3 regions of the Fictibacillus enclensis genome follow, and region 3 is predicted to be linked to each of the others. Evidence: riboswitches for the same ligand, from Rfam matches in the RefSeq annotation. Region 3 holds a riboswitch; each other region holds the start of a gene.
What was found. Region 3 has a riboswitch for lysine ahead of QNH15_RS03145 (amino acid permease). Riboswitches for the same ligand answer to the same signal wherever they lie in the genome.
Positions count from the first base shown of each region.

Region 1 (6,156 bases), 2.4 Mb from region 3:
GTCCAATTCTAAGGTGATCGTCGCAATTAACAAGGATCCGGAAGCGAGCATCTTCTCTGTTGCCGATTATGGCATTGTTGGGGATTTGTTTGAAGTCGTTCCCCTGTTAACCGAAGAATTCAAGAATGTTCTGGTGAAATCATAAGCAAAGCGCCGGCGGTCTCTGCCGGCTTTTTGTTATTACAGCCCCATCAATGATACAATGGGTCCAAATCTGAAGAAATGAGTGGGCAAATTGACGACAGTAGCATTTGTAAGACATGGCCAGACCGATTGGAATGCCGCGGGAAGAATTCAGGGAATCATAGATATTCCGCTCAATGCGGATGGCCGGGCTCAAGCGGGTGCTTTGGCCGGGCGGTTTGAGGGAGAACAATGGGATCTCATTGTGACTAGTTCACTCTCCCGTGCCCATGAGACAGGGCGGATCATTGCAGAAGTCCTTCATGTGCCTTTGGCTACGGATTCGCGGATACGCGAAATGAATTTCGGGCGCCTGGAAGGAACGGATGAAGCCGGGCGGATCAAGCGATGGGGAGAGCAATGGAACGATCTTGAACATGGAATTGAAAAGAAGGAAGAGGTCCTGAAGAGAGGATACCAGTTTCTTCAGGAGCTGACTGAAAATCATGAAGGAAAAAAAGTAATGGTCATCAGCCATGGGGCATTTATCGGTACACTGATCAGGGATATGATGAAAGCTGAGGAGTATGAAGCTTCACTCTTTAATACATCAGTGAGTATCCTGAACTATAGGGAGCAGCAATGGGAGTGCCTGTTGTTTAATTGTAACGCTCACCTCAAGGTTCCCTCACCAATGAATGGCAGGGTTTGATTCTGTCACGATTTGGGTACGATAAAGCATGAGCAAACAAATAGATGTAAATTAGGTTTGATGATATACTCTGTTTACATGCTGAAATTAAGGAGGCAATTTTAATATGGCAATTGTAAATGCAACTGATCAGACGTTCAGCCAAGAAACAAGTGAAGGCCTAGTGCTAGCAGACTTTTGGGCACCATGGTGCGGACCTTGTAAAATGATCGCGCCGGTTCTAGAAGAGCTTGCCAGCGAGAACGAAGATCTAAAAGTAGTAAAACTTGATGTTGACGAAAACCAGGAAGTAGCCGGAAAATATGGAGTAATGAGCATTCCAACTCTTATCGTTTTCAAAAATGGTGAGGTCGTTGACCAGGTTGTAGGCTTCCAGCCGAAAGAAGCACTGGGCGAACTGTTAAACAAACACAAATAAAAAACGAAGGAAGGGCTGGCCATGATATGGCTGGCCTTTTTCTTGGCTTTAATTATAGAGAGCGTCTGTTCTTATGAACTGCAAAATTAAGGGTATCATGCTATGATATTACATAGAAAAAGGGGGGAGAGGCACGTTGGATATTATAAGAGAAAAGTTGGCAGTACTTCCCGATCAGCCAGGATGCTACCTCATGAAAGACCAGTTCGGAAAGGTTATCTATGTTGGTAAAGCAAAGGTCCTTAAGAACCGGGTAAGGTCTTATTTTTCAGGTTCGCATGATGGGAAAACTCAGCGTCTGGTAGCGAACATTGCGGATTTTGAATACATCATTACCTCCTCGGAATTTGAGGCTCTCCTTCTTGAAATGAACCTGATCAAAAAATACGATCCGAAGTTTAATGTCATGCTGAAAGATGATAAAACCTATCCTTATCTGAAAATAACCGGAGAGGAACAGCCAAGGCTTTTATATACCAGAAAGGTAAAAAAAGATAAGGGCAAGTATTTCGGGCCCTTTGTCAATGCCTATGCAGCCCAGGAGACCAAGAAGCTGCTGGACCGTTTGTATCCGCTGCGCAAATGCGATCATATGCCAAATAAAGTGTGCCTGTACTACCACATCGGACAATGTCTGGGGCCTTGTGTGTATGATATTACGAAGGAACAGAATAAAAAGATGGTCGATGAGATCGTGAAGTTTTTAAATGGTGGTTTTCCCGAAGTTAGGGAAGAATTAACGAAAAAAATGCTTGCGGCATCGGAAGAGCTTAATTTTGAACGCGCAAAGGAACTCAGGGACCAGATCCAGCATATCGATGCCGTTATGCAGAAGCAGAAAATGATGACCGCTGATATGGCGGACAAAGACGTGTTTGGCTATCATTACGACAAAGGCTGGATGTGTGTTCAGGTTTTCTTCATCAGGCAGGGCAAACTGATCGAGAGAGACGTTTCCCTTTTTCCGTTCTATGGAGAAGCCTCCGAGGATTTCTTAACGTTTATCGGTCAGTTTTACCTGCAAAAAAGCCATATCCTCCCCAAAGAAATTATTTTGCCTCAAGAGGTAAACGGGGATATGGTGAACGAGCTGCTTCAGGTGAAGGTGTCGCAGCCAAAACAAAGGCAAAAGAAAGAATTTGTTGATCTTGCCACGAAGAATGCCCAAAATGCGCTGAAAGAAAAGTTTGCACTCATCGAGCGTGATGAAGAACGGACCATCAAAGCGGTCGAAAGCCTTGGAAGGCAGCTGAACATCCCGGCCCCTTACCGGATAGAAGCATTTGATAATTCAAATATCCATGGCACCAGCCCGGTGTCGGCGATGATTGTTTTCGAGGATGGTAAACCAAACAAAAAAGAGTACCGGAAATACAAGATTAAAACGGTAACCGGTCCTGATGATTATGCTTCCATGAAAGAGGTCGTGCGGAGAAGGTATTCACGGATTCTGAAGGAAAATGGACAGCTTCCGGATCTGATAATCATTGATGGCGGAAAAGGACAGATTGCCGCAGCGCAGGATGTTCTTGAAAATGAATTAAATCTCTTTATCCCGGTTGGCGGATTAGCGAAGGATGAAAAACACCGCACGTCTCAATTGTTAATGGGAGATCCTCCGGAAATTATGGAAATGCCGAGAAACAGCCAGGAGTTTTATCTTCTGCAGCGCATACAAGATGAGGTGCACCGTTTTGCCATCACGTTCCACCGTCAGGTCAGGGATAAGGGCATGTTTCGTTCCAGCCTTGATAATATCCCGGGTGTCGGTGAAAAAAGAAAAAAACTGCTGCTGAGAAAATTTGGATCCATAAAAAAGATGAAAGAGGCGACCATGGAGGATTTCCGGGCAGCAGGCATCCCCATGGGGGTAGCAGAAGAAATCATGCAGGCGCTGCAAAAGGATCCATCATAAAAAAGGGTTGATTTTTAAAATCTGCTTTGCTACACTAAATACAAATTTTAAAAGAGCGCCATACTTCAGTTTTTGAAGTGATGGTAGAGGAGCAAAAACCAATAGTAAGCAACCGGAAGAGAAGGAGCTCTTATGACGGTGGCTGAAAGGGGATTTTTGCCGAAGCTTTAGGAAACTTCCTTTTTCTTAAGGCTGGACCTGCATTGAATAAATGCAGAGCTGTCACACATTCCTTGCCCGGAGGATGTGTGGAGGACTATCTCACATGAGGGGAAAACATGCTGGCTTACTGTTGCCTATTCAAGCAGCAATAAGGTCTTTTCCTTATTGCTGCTTTTTTGTATTCATAAACAGTTTTACAGTCTGTTGAAAAAGTGGAAGCCAGGACTTGGCTGGCCATATCTGGGTGTCTTTTTAGCATAACAACTTTTTGCGGATAAGAAAGGATGGACCATTGTGGCGTTAATCGTTCAAAAATTCGGAGGGACAAGTGTAGGTACTCCCGAAAAAATCAGGAATGCGGCCAGACGGATTATTCAGGCAGCAAATGAAGGAAATCAGGTGATTGCGGTTGTTTCTGCCATGGGCAAGACAACCGACGATTTGGTAAAGCTGGCAGGAGAAATCACAAGCAAACCATCCAAACGGGAAATGGACATGCTGCTCACCACAGGTGAACAAATTACCATATCATTGTTAGCCATGGCTCTTGAGGAGGCCGGTCACCCGGCGGAATCTCTCACCGGATGGCAGGCGGGTATCCAAACGGAGAGCCTTCATGGAAATGCGAGAATATTGGACATTGATACGAAAAGAATCGAAACGCTTTTAAATGAAGGGAAAATAGCAGTCGTTGCCGGATTTCAAGGGTGGACAGCCTCGCAAAGGATTACGACTCTAGGTCGGGGAGGCTCGGACACAACAGCTGTTGCTATAGCTGCAGCCCTTCGTGCGGACAAGTGCGAAATTTATACGGATGTGACCGGTGTGTTTACCACCGATCCCCGGGTTGTGAAGCATGCGCGGAAACTGGCTGCCATTTCTTATGATGAAATGCTTGAGCTGGCCAATTTGGGGGCAGGGGTCCTGCATCCAAGAGCAGTTGAATTTGCCAAGAATTACGGAGTAAAGCTTGAAGTTCGTTCAAGCATGGAAGAGGAACGTGGAACAATCGTTGAGGAGGAAGCAGAAATGGAAAACAATCTAGTGGTAAGAGGACTGGCTTTTGAAGGCAATGTTACCAAAATCACAATTGAGAATCTCCCGAACGGATTGAATACACTTTCGTCTGTATTTTCTTTGCTCGCGGACAATAACATTAATGTTGATATTATTATTCAAAGTGTAAACAAGCAGGAAAAAACCAACATTTCCTTCTCCATTGACAGTGCCATTTTTGATGAGACGGTCCAGCTTTTGGAGCAAAACAAAGGACAGCTTGGTTTCAGCCAAATTCTCCACGAAGATGGACTGGCGAAGGTTTCCATTGTCGGCTCAGGGATGATCTCCAATCCTGGTGTCGCGGCACAAATGTTTAAGGCTTTATCTGATCAGAATATTATGATCAAAATGGTAAGTACCTCAGAGATCAAAGTATCCACTGTAGTAGGGCAGCAGGATATGATTAATGCTATTGAGACACTTCATGATGTATTTGAACTGGATGCGAGAGTACCAGTTCAACACGCGTAATAACGTCCGGGCCATTTTGCCCGGACGTTTTATTTTTCTATACGTTTGCCTTATCGTTCAAAAAGTCGATCTCAAACCCGAGGTCCTCAAGAATTTGATGATCTGCAGTAGTTTCCTGTCCGCCGGTCGTCAGATAATCCCCGACAAAAATGGAGTTCGCCGCGTAAAGCCCCAGCGGCTGAAGGCTGCGAAGATTAACTTCCCTGCCGCCGGATATTCTGATTTCCTTCGCAGGGTTCATATACCTGAACAAAGCCAGTACCTTTAAGCAGAAACGTGGATTCAGATTGTCCATGTTTTCAAGAGGAGTGCCCGGGATGGCATGAAGGAAATTGACGGGAATCGAATCCGCATCGATCTCCCGGAGCGACTTGGCCATAGATATAATATCCTTGTTGCTTTCTCCCATGCCGATAATGACTCCCGAACAAGGTGAAAGGCCGGCTTCTTTTATTTTGTCTAGGGTGGAGACCCTGTCTGCATATGTATGGGTGGTCGTGATGACACTGTGGTGGTCTTCGGATGTGTTGATGTTATGGTTGTATCGTTCTACGCCTGCTTCCTTAAGCTGCTGTGCTTGAGTTTCACTGACAATGCCCAGGCAGGCGCATATCTTCATAGTATACGAGGATTTGATTTCCTTTACGGCTTCGATCACGGTCGTCAAGTCTCTCTGGAGTGGTCCGCGCCCGCTTGAGACAATACAATACGTTCTGACATTTTGCTGATAGGCTTTCTCTGCCCCGGCGACAATGGTTTCTTTATCCATCATTGTGTATTTTTCAATTGATGCATAAGAAACAGAAGATTGCGAGCAATATCCGCAGTCTTCGGGGCACATGCCGGATTTTGTATTGATGATTTTATTCAATTTTACCTTCTTTCCAAAGTAATGCTTTCTCACGATAAATGAGCCTTGAAGAAGGGGAAGCAGATCATCATCCGAAGACTCCAGAATGCTCATGGCTTCTTGATGGGTAAGCACTTTTCCGTTGATCACATCTTTTCCAAGCTGGGTCCAGTCCATAGAATTCCCTCCTGATTGTCAACTTAAATAATTTACAAGTTAACATTAAGGGACGGGCCATAAAGTTGTCAATTAGGAAGTAAAAATAAAAAAAACCGGCATGCCGGTTTCATAGTGAGTGGACTTAAGCTAGTTTTTCGGTGGATGTTTCGTCTTTTCGGTCCCATTGTACAGTAAATTGAATTTTATTTTTACGCTTTACCGTTTCATAGGTTTCCGAGATGCACTTTCGCTGATTTTGTACTTGTTCTGCAATAAACCCTGCTTCC
Region 1 is NZ_CP126109.1:3,270,546-3,276,701, reverse strand. It holds gene QNH15_RS17225 (electron transfer flavoprotein subunit alpha/FixB family protein) at 1-145, shown strand, start outside; gene QNH15_RS17220 (histidine phosphatase family protein) at 236-835, shown strand; gene trxA (thioredoxin) at 942-1,253, shown strand; gene uvrC (excinuclease ABC subunit UvrC) at 1,447-3,168, shown strand; lysine riboswitch at 3,245-3,435, shown strand; gene QNH15_RS17205 (aspartate kinase) at 3,625-4,860, shown strand; gene bioB (biotin synthase BioB) at 4,898-5,887, opposite strand; gene QNH15_RS17195 (YslB family protein) at 6,012-6,156, opposite strand, start outside.
Region 1: another riboswitch for lysine. It lies ahead of QNH15_RS17205 (aspartate kinase); the one in region 3 lies ahead of QNH15_RS03145 (amino acid permease).

Region 2 (6,156 bases), 2.2 Mb from region 3:
AATGAACCAGCGACATGCTTGTGAGGGTTTCCTTCGGTTTCACATTTAATGGTATACCCAGGGCCGCCTGCCCCTGTTCCCGTAGGATCTCCGCCTTGTGCTACAAAGCCGGGAATAACACGGTGGAAAGTTACCCCATTATAAAACCCTTCGTTTGCAAGCTTTTCAAAGTTTGCTACCGTTCCGGGTGCTTCTTCCGGAAACAGCTCGATTGATATTTTTTCTCCGTTTTCAAATTCAATTGAACCTTTTTTCATGTATATTACCTCCTGAATTCAGCATACTTCCTTATTTTATGCTTTTTTTGGCCGAGCGTCCAGTGAGGCTTGATTAATTACCGGCCAATACGCCGTTTTTTAATGGCAGGTCCAGCCTTAGTAGGTCTTCATAGGTTTCTCTTTTGACGACGAGCTGTTCTTCTCCATTTTCCGCAAATACAACCGCAGGCCTTGGAATACGATTGTAGTTGTTGGACATGGAATAGCCATAGGCCCCTGTACAGAATACAGCAAGGTAATCACCGGTTTGCGCTTCGGGCAGAAGAATATCCCAAATGAGCATATCCCCGGATTCGCAGCATTTCCCTGCAACAGACACCTTTTTTGTTCCTTTTTCTCGCGCCCGGTTGGCAAGTGCCGCTTCATATTGGGCCTGATATAGTGCAGGTCTGATATTGTCGCTCATCCCTCCGTCTACTGCCACATAATGCCTGACCGAAGGAATATCCTTTTGTGAGCCGACCGAATAGATGGTGGTTCCTGCGTCTCCAACGAGCGAACGGCCGGGTTCAATCCAGATTTCAGGTACTGAAACTGAATTTGAAGCAGATAGTCGTGTCACTTCACCGATCATCGCATCAATATATTCTTTGGGCTCGAGCGGTTCATCTGCCTCTGTATAACGAATCCCAAATCCACCCCCAAGATTTAACACTTTGGGAAAAAAGGATAAATCATTGTTCCATTTGGCAAGGTAATCATACAGTTTCTGAATGGCCAGAATGAAACCCGCTGTTTCAAAAATTTGCGAACCGATATGAAAATGAACCCCAAGAAGGGTAATCGCTTCTGAATCCAGTGCTTCAATCACTGCTTTTTCCGCCTGGCCATTCTGAAGGTCGAAACCAAACTTTGAATCTTCCTGCCCCGTTAGAATGTATTCATGGGTATGAGCCTCGATACCAGGAGTGATTCTAAGAAGAATGGATGTTTGTGTATTCATTTTGTCACAGAGCTCATTAAGCATGCGCAGCTCATGAAAATTGTCCACAACAAAGCATCCGATTCCGGACTTCAAGGCATATTGAAGCTCATCATAGCTTTTATTGTTGCCATGAAAATGGATGCGTTCTGCAGGAAATCCAGCGGCAAGAGCTGTATAAAGCTCTCCCCCGGAAACAACGTCCAGGCTTAAGCCTTCCTCTGCCACCAGCTGGACCTGCGCGAGGCAGGAAAATGCTTTGCTCGCATACGCCACTTGGGCTTTTATGCCTTGTTCCTCAAACGCTTTTTTAAACGACCTTGCGCGTTGCCTGATCAATTCCACATCGTAAATATAAAGCGGTGTTCCGTATTTTTGTGCCAGCTGAACCGTGTCCAGCCCGCCAATCGTCAAATGATTATCTTCATTAATCGAGCTTGTGCCATGTAAGTACATCATAATCTCCCCTTTTCTATCCTGCAGAGATTCTTTTCCGACGAAAAAAACAAAGACAGCCCATGTATAAGGTACACTGGCTGTCTACTACCGTACCCCCATTTGCCGGAATAGTTCTCCACTGCAAGCATTGCAGTGACAGTCCGCTGTCTGTTCGGCAGCGGCCCAGCATGAGAACGGATGGATCATTCCCACACTTCGGCAAATTGGCCTTTAAGATGATTTCATCATGTCCATTCACTCCATCACCCTACTCATCCGCTTTGCGCCTCTACCCCATTATTTATAAATGAGGCATATCCAATTGTTATGAACAAATTTATCACAAAATTGGATATTCGGCAACACTTCTTAAGAAGTTGGCTGCTTTTTGCTGTTTTGCGGATGAACGATGCTCGGCCGGACTTTCGATAGAGGTACAGCGAGCCGGATCATGATCTGCACAAACGCCTTGGCGTTGAATGGGATAAAAGGCCACAGATAGGGCGTATTTAAATTTTTCACAAAAGCAAGATACAGAAGGAGCAGAGTGGCGCCTACGACAAGCCCGGGCACATGGAAGATGGCCGTTAGCACCAGAAGGACGAGCCGGAGCATTTTGTTGGCAACACTGAGTTCATAGCTTGGGGTAGAAAACCCTCCGATCGCTGAGACTGATACATATAATATGACTTCCGGAACAAACAGTCCCACATCGATGGCGATCTGGCCAATGAGCACCGCTGCGATCAAGCCCATCGCCGTCGAAAGCGGACTGGGGGTATGTATCGCGGCTACTCGCAGGATTTCAATCCCGATTTCCGCAAAGACAATTTGCAGGAACAAAGGGATATTCGTCGTTTTGTTTGGTCCGATAAAATCGATATTCGGTGGCAGCAGTCCTTCCTGTGTAGCATAAAGGTACCAGAGCGGCAGGAGGAGAAGCGAGGCAATGATGCCGGCAAACCGGACCCAGCGGATAAAAGCGCCGACCATCGGCGTCTGACGGAATTCCTCTGCATGCTGTACATGGTGAAAATAGGTTGTCGGTGTAATGATAACACTTGGGCTCGTATCGGTGATTACGAGAACATGGCCTTCCATTAAATGCTGGGCCGCAACATCCGGCCGTTCGGTATACCGGACAAGCGGAAAAGGATCCCAGCCTTGTTTCACAAGAAATTCTTCAATGGTTTTATCGGCCATGGGGATACCATCGATATCAATACTCTGAAGTTCTTGTTTAACAAGATCGACAAGCCCTGGATCAGCAATATCCTCAATATACGATATACAAATATCCGTTTTGGAGCGCTTTCCGACTTGCATTATTTCATGACGCAGCCGCTCGTCGCGGATACGCCGGCGGGTCAGAGCGGTATTAATGATGATGTTCTCGGTATATCCGTCCCTTGAGCCACGGACCACTTTCTCAATGTCCGGTTCTTCCGGCTGACGGCCAGGATAGCTTCTTACATCAACGATGAATGCCTGGTCTTCGCCTTCCAAAAATACAGAAATCAGTCCGGAAAGCATTCTGTCTATGGCAATCTCCAGGTTATCCGTCAACTCCACCTGCTGATGGGAAAGGTGATCGTGCAAAATTTCTTTGACATTGGAAGGCGCACGGTGCCCATGATCCATGTCCATGAGCTCCCGCATGATTTCAATGATAAAGAGACTGTCGCATAGCCCCGTGCAATAGTAGATCTGAACTTCCTTTTTCAAGACATGAAGCTTTCTGACTCCTACATCAAAACTGACACCAATCCCGAGCCTCGATTTCAGCTCATGTTCGTTTTCCTGGATTTTTTTACTGATTGGTGTCTTCTGTCTTTCCTTTGATTCCTGCATTAAATCCGCTCCTTTCTAGGATGGTCGCCACCGCCAGGCTGGTGACGGGTGCCCCCTTTTCCACCGCATCATGTCCAGCCATTTTCCCGATATCACCGATCCCAATGACGATCGGCAGGTTTAATTCATCAAGAATGTAAACCGTGTCACCGTTGATCCTCCCTGTTTCAAGATCAGGAAGCCCGCTCTTATCAATGCCAAATTCCGTAAAGTTTCCATAGCGGTCAATGGAGAAGTGGACTTTTGTCCATTCTGAATGACGTGTTTTTGAAGCAACCGCTATGGCCCCGAGAACTTCAATTCCCGGATGTCCGCATACTGCGCGCATAGCCAGTTCCCCCGGTCCTTCCCCACGGAATCCGCAGTCATCAAACATGACGAGCACGGGATCATATGGCGTTTTTAAGATCAGGGATACAAGCTGTTGGCCGGTTAACCTTGAAGGATTTCCCCATGAGTGGGAAATACAGCGTCCTCCAATTTCGCGGGCGACATGCTCTACCGCACGCAGTGCATAAAGATCCCCGTCTGTTATCAGAATGACGCGTTTTTTCCCCACCAGATTCACCCCTTCGGCTTAAATATCAAGGCCACAAGAAAACCGAACAAAATCGCGGATGAAATCCCTGCTGAAGTGAGCTCGAATATTCCCATGGCAATTCCGATAAAACCATGATCCTCCGCTGAAGCCATCGCTCCATGAAGGAGGTTATGTCCGAAGCTTGTAATGGGGACAGTTGCCCCGGCTCCGGCAAACTTGATCAAATTATCATAAATGCCAAATGCATCAAGCAATGCACCAAGAACAACAAAGGAGGTTGTTATGTGGGCAGGGGTCAGTTTAAAAATGTCGATCAGCAGCTGGCCCACCACACAAATAGCGCCACCCACAAGGAATGCCCATAAATAATCCATCAGTTGCTTCCCCCTTTGGTTCCTTCAAGAGCCACCGCATGAGCAATCGTAGGGATGGATTCTTTTTGCTGGATCATCGTCGGGTTTAAGAGGGCTCCGGTTGCCACTACAAGAATCCGCTTCAAGCTGCCGGAATTCAGTTCTTTTATCAAATGGCCATACGTGACCACCGCTGAGCATCCGCAGCCGCTTCCCCCTGCAAACACTTCCTGGTCCGGCCGATATACCATCAATCCGCAGTCTCTGTGATTACCCGAGACATCAATCCCTTTTTCCTTCAAGAGCATCTTTACAATGGGGGCTCCCACCCCTGACAGGTCACCCGTCACAATCAGATCATACTCTTCGGGGGCCATGCCGGTCTCTTTCAAATGCGCCATAATTGTGTCTGCTGCCGCTGGAGCCATGGCCGAGCCCATATCAAATGGATCTTTTATGCCAAGATCATGAACCTTTCCGATCGTGGCAGATGTGATTCTAACCGATGAGGGTTCACTGGTGATCAGTGCAGCCCCGGCCCCTGTGACCGTAAATGTGGCGGTATCCGGTTTCTGACCGCCGTATTCCGTCGGATAACGGAATTGCCGCTCAGCCGTTGCATTATGAGAGCTGACAGCCGCCACGACCCTTTGGGCAAACCCGCCATCCACTAATGCCGCACCCACGGCCAGGGATTCCATTGATGTGGAGCAGGCGCCAAAAACGCCCAGAAATGGAATCTCATTGCCGCGCGCTACATAGTTTGCCGTCACTACCTGATTCAAAAGATCACCGGCGAGAAAAAAGTTAATGTCGTCATTCGTCAGTTTGGCCTTGTTAAGGCAACTTGCGATGGAGTCTTCCATCAAACGCCGTTCCGCAAGCTCCCAGTTTTTTTCATTACAGTGCAAATCATTGTATCTTACATCAAATAAAGAACCGAGCGGCCCTTCACTTTCCATTGGGCCAACTGCTGTCCCTGTGGAATTAAGGAAAACCTGATCTCCAAATTTCCACGTCTGTCTTCCTTGCAGCTTCATGCTCCTCACTCCTTTACATTAGCGTTTTGAACGCATAGCGTATCATTCCGAAAATATAAGCAGAAACAGCTCCGAATACGATAACAGCACCTGCCAATTTAAATAAGTTGGTTGCGATCCCAAGCACAATGCCTTCACTCTTATGCTCCAGTGCAGCACTAGTTATGGCGTTGGCAAAACCGGTGACGGGTACGGCTGATCCCGCTCCTCCAAACTGTCCGATTTTGTCATACACCCCAATGCCCGTCAACAGGGCAGCAATTAAAATCAGTGTGGCCGCGGTCGGATTACCGGCAGTTTCTTCATTAAAATTAAAATAGGTCATGTAAAATTTCATAAGTGCCTCGCCAATGACACAAATCAGCCCGCCGACCAAATACGCCTTCAGGCAATTGATAAAGTATGGGGGTTTAGGCTGAAGAGGTTTGATTTTCTTTGCATATTCTTGTTGTTGTTCTTTATTTGACATTACCTGTTACTCCTTCTTTTTTATTGGTTAACGTAAACCATCCAGTGGAACAAAGAGCCCAGCACTTTTCCTAAAACGATCGCCATGAGGATGACCAGCAGCCTTTCGCCCATTCCAATCCGTTTCGCAAGAATCGGCATGACATTCAAGACCTCAGTCAGCGCTGCAGCCAGCATACCGACAAAGACTCCGCAGAAGGCACCTATCGGCACGAGCAGCAACGGGGAAAGGTGAAAGGATATATCCTTTAAATTTACCCATCCG
Region 2 is NZ_CP126109.1:2,789,235-2,795,390, forward strand. It holds gene QNH15_RS14635 (peptidylprolyl isomerase) at 1-257, opposite strand, end outside; gene lysA (diaminopimelate decarboxylase) at 331-1,656, opposite strand; lysine riboswitch at 1,760-1,938, opposite strand; gene QNH15_RS14645 (spore germination protein) at 2,008-3,489, opposite strand; gene spoVAEA (stage V sporulation protein SpoVABEA) at 3,449-4,048, opposite strand; gene spoVAE (stage V sporulation protein AE) at 4,054-4,404, opposite strand; gene spoVAD (stage V sporulation protein AD) at 4,404-5,423, opposite strand; gene spoVAC (stage V sporulation protein AC) at 5,437-5,892, opposite strand; gene QNH15_RS14670 (stage V sporulation protein AB) at 5,913-6,156, opposite strand, start outside.
Region 2: another riboswitch for lysine. It lies ahead of lysA (diaminopimelate decarboxylase); the one in region 3 lies ahead of QNH15_RS03145 (amino acid permease).

Region 3 (6,156 bases):
ATGATCACCGTCATCGCATTGACCTGCATATGCATCAACTCCTTAGTATGGTTAGTCTTCGATCCAAAACAGTTCATCCAGCGGACGTTCCAGGTATTTGCTGATTATTAGGCAAACGCGTATGGTTGGATTGTATTTTTGGGCTTCGATTAAGTTCATCGTCTGGCGTGTAACGCCGACTAGTTTTGCAAGCTCTCCCTGGGTCAGCCCTCCCTTTTCAATACGTGCTACTTTTACTTTGTTACGTACAGTGAAGTCTTTCACAATTGGCGCTCCTTATTTTCCTTATACTTCCATTGTAATATATATTTTACTTTTTACAACTATAGTTTACAAAAAAGAAGCATACGCCTTCTTTGGGAAGACGTATGCCAAACCTTCTTTTTTTATATCCTTTCGTCAAGCTTCCTGGAATAGGTGATGGATTGTAATAACGAGGAAATCATAGAGAAGTGCATAGCTTCATGGATGGTTACGAAGTTGAACAGCTCACCTGATGTTTCAAACGTTAAAGGTCCCAATTCCATTGCGGGTGTTAGTATATTTTCAAATGTATCTGATGAAATGTGATCCAGGTGGACGAATTGATCGGATAATTTTGAGATTAGCTCTTCTTTCGAGGGAGGATTTACGGACCATTGATCCGGATTGGTTCCTGTATTAAATAATTGCTCATAGTGAGTGGGAAGTCCTGGGCTTTTTGAAAAAGCAAAAGAAAGTAAATAATCATGGACAAAAACGATGTGACCAACGTTCCAACGGATAGTATTATTAAAGGGTGCGGGCTTGATGTCGAACAACTCTTCGGGAGCCGCTTTGACTTGTTGAAGGGCCATGCTTCTAACTGATTTTGCCGATTTCAGCAAAGTGTGAGACATAGTATCATTCCTCCGTTTTCTTTTTTATAAGAAAAACTTAACTTCTACAGTTTCAGTATAGGGAGGCATTAAAATCTCATCAATATCGCGTTTCTTATGATCATGATTGGTTTCAGTTATGATGTAAACAGGGAGGGGTATCATGTGGAATTAAGGCAGCTGGAGTATTTTATGGTGATTTGTGAGGAACTTCATTTTTCGAGGGCAGCAGAAAAAATCCTGGTATCACAGCCGAATCTTAGTCAGCAAATCAAATTGCTTGAGAATGAGTTGGGAATGCCTTTGTTTCATCGGACAGGCAAAAAGATTTCACTCACTGAGGCAGGGGGAATTCTCCAAGAGCAATGCCGGCATATTTTCTCTCATATAAAACAAGCACAGGACAGCATTGCAGAGCTGAAAATGGGTAAAGGCGGGTCTCTGACGATCGGTGTTTTGCCTGGGGATGCTGATCTTGTATTTGATGCGCTTCTTCTCGATTTTCACAGAACTCATCCGGATACCTCGGTTTCTTTAATTGAAACGATGGATGTTACGGGGCAAGTCCTTAGTGGGGGAATTGATATTGGCATAACGATTCGCCCTGATCCTGACCAACGGCTTGTTGAAATCCCACTGTTTGAAGAGACGTTTTCCCTGGCGGTTCATGCGGATTCACTTTATGCCCATAAGAAGTCTCTTTATTTTAAAGATGTACAAAAAATGAAGATGGTTATGTTTCCAAGTTATCATCAATGCCGCAAACTGATTGACCGATACTGTCTCGAAGCAGGATTTAAAATAAAACCGTCAATGGAGACAACGACGCTATCGTCTTTGATTGCCATGGTAGAAAAAGATATTGGGGCCGCCATTCTCCCTACCCTTCTTTTGGGAAATCTTAAGCACCCCAAGATTAAAACAGTGGCGTTGATAGGCCCGGTTCCCAGTCAGAAGATTTGCCTCATCTATAGAAAAGATAAGTTCTTGGGCTTTACGGCCAAGGCGTTTATAGAAAAGGTTCAAACGTACATTAATGCTGCAAAAGAGACCTTGGAAACAAAAAACAGTTGAACAGTTAATGTTCGTGTTTTATAATAGCAACTAGCGTCAACTAACTGGATATTTCAAAAATCCTCATCAATCCGATGAGGTAGAGGTCGCGGCTTTTATTAGTAGGACGTACGAGATGCAGAAAGACATCATAGACTCCGTGTGAAAGGAAAAGCTGCCGAAATTCATGTTTATCTCTGGAAATATGAATTGGGGCTGTTTTCGAAAAGGAACAGCACTGTCACGCTCACATTACCGGTGAGTGGGATGCGCTATCTTACGGAAGGCATGATGCGGGTAGAATAGAACTGCCGTCAAACTGCGTTTTGGCGGCTTTTTTTATTTCCCACTCCTTCCAAAATGAAAAGGAGTTTTTTTATGCAAAACACAGCAAAGAATTCAGCACCAGCGGCTTCAGGAGAACTACAGCGTAAACTGAAGTCCCGCCACTTAACGATGATCTCGCTGGGTGGAACCATCGGAACCGGCCTGTTTTTGGCGAGTGGAGGCTCAATCCATACGGCCGGACCCGGGGGCACGCTTTTATCCTTCGTAGTCATTGGCATCATGGTTTTCTTTTTGATGACAAGCCTGGCGGAAATGGCATCTTACATGCCAGTGGCAGGATCGTTCAGTACCTACGCCACAAAATTTGTGGATCCTTCCGTGGGATTTGCCCTGGGCTGGAATTATTGGTACAACTGGGCAATCACCATTGCGGCAGAGCTTGCAGCGGTTACGCTCATCATGAAGTTCTGGTTTCCTGATACGCCTTCCTATATTTGGAGTGCGTTGTTTTTAGCAATTATGTTCTTATTGAACTACTTATCCGTTAAAGGGTTTGGAGAGTCAGAATACTGGTTTTCTCTTATTAAAGTGGTTACGGTTATTATCTTTTTAATTCTCGGTACGCTTATGATTTTTGGAATTCTCGGCGGAGAAGCCATTGGCTTTAAAAACTTTACCATTGGTGATGCCCCGTTCAAAGGCGGATTCTTTACTACGCTTGGCGTCTTTATGGCAGCAGGTTTTTCCTTTCAGGGAACGGAGTTGCTTGGTGTGGCAGCAGGGGAGACTGAAGATCCGAAGAAGAACATTCCAAAAGCAGTCAAGAGTGTGTTCTGGCGCATTCTTTTGTTCTATATTCTTGCGATTCTAGTGATCAGCTTAATCATTCCTTATACGGACAGCAGGCTGGCAAGAAGTGAAATCACCGTGAGTCCGTTTACCCTGGTATTTGATAAAGCGGGAATCGCCTTTGCCGCATCTGTCATGAATGCGATCATTTTAACCGCTGTCCTTTCTGCCGGTAACTCTGGTATGTACGCATCGACCCGTATGCTGTGGGACCTGGCACGTGACGGAAAAGCGCCCAAGTTTCTGGCAAAGCTGGATTCTCGGGGTGTTCCTGTTCCTGCGCTGATCGTGACGGCTGCAGTTGGAGCAGTAGCATTCCTTGCTTCCTTATTTGGTGACGGAGCCATTTATACATGGCTGTTGAACGCCTCGGGGATGTCAGGCTTTATCGCCTGGCTTGGAATTGCGATCAGCCATTACCGCTTCCGAAAAGCCTATGTGGCACAAGGAAGGGATTTGCGTGATCTTCCGTACCGGGCAAAATGGTTCCCGATTGGACCGATCTTCGCCTTCCTGCTTTGTTTCGTCGTTATTCTCGGACAAAATTATTCCGCTTTTACCGGCGATACGATCGATTGGCAAGGTGCGCTCGTTTCCTATATTGGTATACCCATTTTCCTGGCCGTATGGCTTGGCTATAAGTTCAAACACAAAACAAAAGTGGTACCTCTTAAAGAGTGCGATTTTGAATAAGATAAAAAGCAGGAGCCTGATCGGTTCCTGTTTTTTTATGAAAATAGAGGAGATTTTTTATTTGTGAAGAATTACCGTATTAACATTTACGTCAATCGGAAGGGGATACATAATTGAACAAAAAACTTACGCAGTTCACTCAACCAGAACCCATGCAAGGTCAAGGCATTCATGTCTTTTATTATTCTGATAAAGTGGAGGATTATATTCAAAACGCAGTGTCCTACATTATGGCGGGTATTGAACAAGGGGAGTACATACTATTTCTGGAAAACGAACGCATTTTTCCAATGATTCAAAAAGAATTGGAAAAAACTTTAACCCCAAAGCAGATAGAGAGCGTCCATTTCATCAATAACTTTGATTTTTATTTCTGGAATGGTAACTTTTATCCGGAAACAATTTTATCCAAGTTCTCTGATATTGTAACCCCTTTAATCGAAAAGGATAAGTCTGTCCGGACATGGGGTCATGTGGAATGGGGTTCACAGGAGGAGTTTGAAGAGACGCTTGAAAAATTTGAAATCGAAGTGGATCAAATGCTCAAAAATGTAAAGGTCATTACGGTATGTGCCTACAATGCCGAGCGTGTTTCCGATGATCTCAAGGACAAGCTGATGAGATACCATGATTATTTTATGACTGATGAGGATGTTCGGCCTGTAAAGCAGTAACTGAATAATGAATAAAAAAAGAGACACGATTTTCGTTTGAGCGTGTCTCTTTCCTTATTGGTCGTGATAAAACAGCATACCGAGTACCTGAGGATAATGGTAAACGGGGTTATGCATAAATCCACGCCGTTTCACATTGCCTTTCCGATCGGATTTAAACAGGTTTTGTTTGCCGTTATAAAAACAGATGTACCAAATTTTCACCATTTGATAAAATTCATAGTAGGCTCTGTCAGACAGGGACAGGTCCCTTGGAAAGCCGATTTCATACAGGCACTCCATAAAAAAGGCTTCAGCGATTTGATCGGTTTCTTCGGAGATTTTTCCCCGTTGTACCTGGTACCCTCGATTCTCCAGAAAGTCGCTGAATCCATTCAGTGTATTTCCACGGCACAGGAGAAGTTCTTCATCCTTTCGCACGTTTAATTTTTCCAAAAGAGACATGATGTGCTCTTCTTTGGGTGTTCTGTCTGCCGTTTCCTGTGGAAGCGGGATATAAACGGCTGCATGCTCTCCTGTTTCCGTCCGTCTTGCCGCAAATACTTCTCCCAGAATCGGACACCCGTTTCCAGCGTCATCAACTTCAATCATTAAAAAACTCTCCCGTTGTCAGAATATCGTTGTTAGTTGGACTTAACTCCATTATACATAATCCGTTGATTAAAAAAATAAACCGGACTAAAAATACTTGAAAAAAATCCCAAAGTTAAGGGTTAAACCATGAAAAAAACCTCTTCTAGATAGTATAGTTAAATGGATCACATTTTAGAATGGAGGACATACCATGGAATCATTAAAGGACAAGGTATCCATCGTTATTCGGTAAGATGTCCCGAAAAGAAATTTTAAAATTTTGGATTAAAATGAAACTTTTTGTTATCCTTACCGTATATGATAGAGGACAAGTTTTTTAGACTATAAAAGGAAGAGGGAATATAGAACATGTTAAAAAAGATGATTGCGGCTACCTTGATCATGACGTTTGTATTTATGCCTGTAAAAGACATTGTTTTTCATGATCATGCCCAGACTGTAAGTGCGAAAGGCTATCGTTCAGGGGTTAAATCGTTCAATTCGAACAAAGGAAGCGGAAATTCATTTTTCCAAAACAAAAGTACCCAAAACAAACAGCAAAACAGCATTTTCAGCAAAAATAAAAGCACAGCTGCAAAATCCCAAAAGGGCGGATTCTTAAAAGGCATGATGTTCGGTGGTATTGCAGGTATGCTGTTTGGCGGATTGCTTGGTAATATGGGCGGACTTGGTTCGTTGCTTGGCCTCTTTATTAACGTGATCGCCATTCTGGTCATTATTTCTCTGATTACTCGCATCTTCTCAAACATAAAAAACAGCCGCCGCAAGCGTGAGGAGTATGATGGATGGAAACGATAATGCTCTCTGAGCAGGACATTATCAACGCCCTTTGTCTGCACCTTGCCAATAAAAAGGAAGTAGCTCCAGAAGACGTTGAGGTAGAACTGCTCTTTGATGATGATTATGGGTTTTCGGCTGAAGCTTACGTTGGAGGCAGAAAACAAGTGCTGATCGAAGCCAACATGATTGAAGCACTTCGTTTTTATCTGGATACACAGATGAATATTGATCCGATTTCAGCTGGTCTGGAATTGGTGCTGGACGACGAGGAAGGCATTGTTGCCAACGTCAGAGCCCGATAAATAAAACCACCACCCCTATGAAGGGTTGGTGGTTTTTGTTTGTTTCAGGAAGGAATCGGGCATCAC
Region 3 is NZ_CP126109.1:585,630-591,785, forward strand. It holds gene QNH15_RS03125 (DUF2178 domain-containing protein) at 1-29, opposite strand, end outside; gene QNH15_RS03130 (helix-turn-helix transcriptional regulator) at 52-264, opposite strand; gene QNH15_RS03135 (DinB family protein) at 387-878, opposite strand; gene QNH15_RS03140 (LysR family transcriptional regulator) at 1,023-1,931, shown strand; lysine riboswitch at 2,004-2,193, shown strand; gene QNH15_RS03145 (amino acid permease) at 2,289-3,740, shown strand; gene QNH15_RS03150 (MEDS domain-containing protein) at 3,854-4,414, shown strand; gene QNH15_RS03155 (hypothetical protein) at 4,469-5,005, opposite strand; gene QNH15_RS03160 (hypothetical protein) at 5,357-5,806, shown strand; gene QNH15_RS03165 (YxcD family protein) at 5,794-6,090, shown strand; gene QNH15_RS03170 (PaaI family thioesterase) at 6,106-6,156, opposite strand, start outside.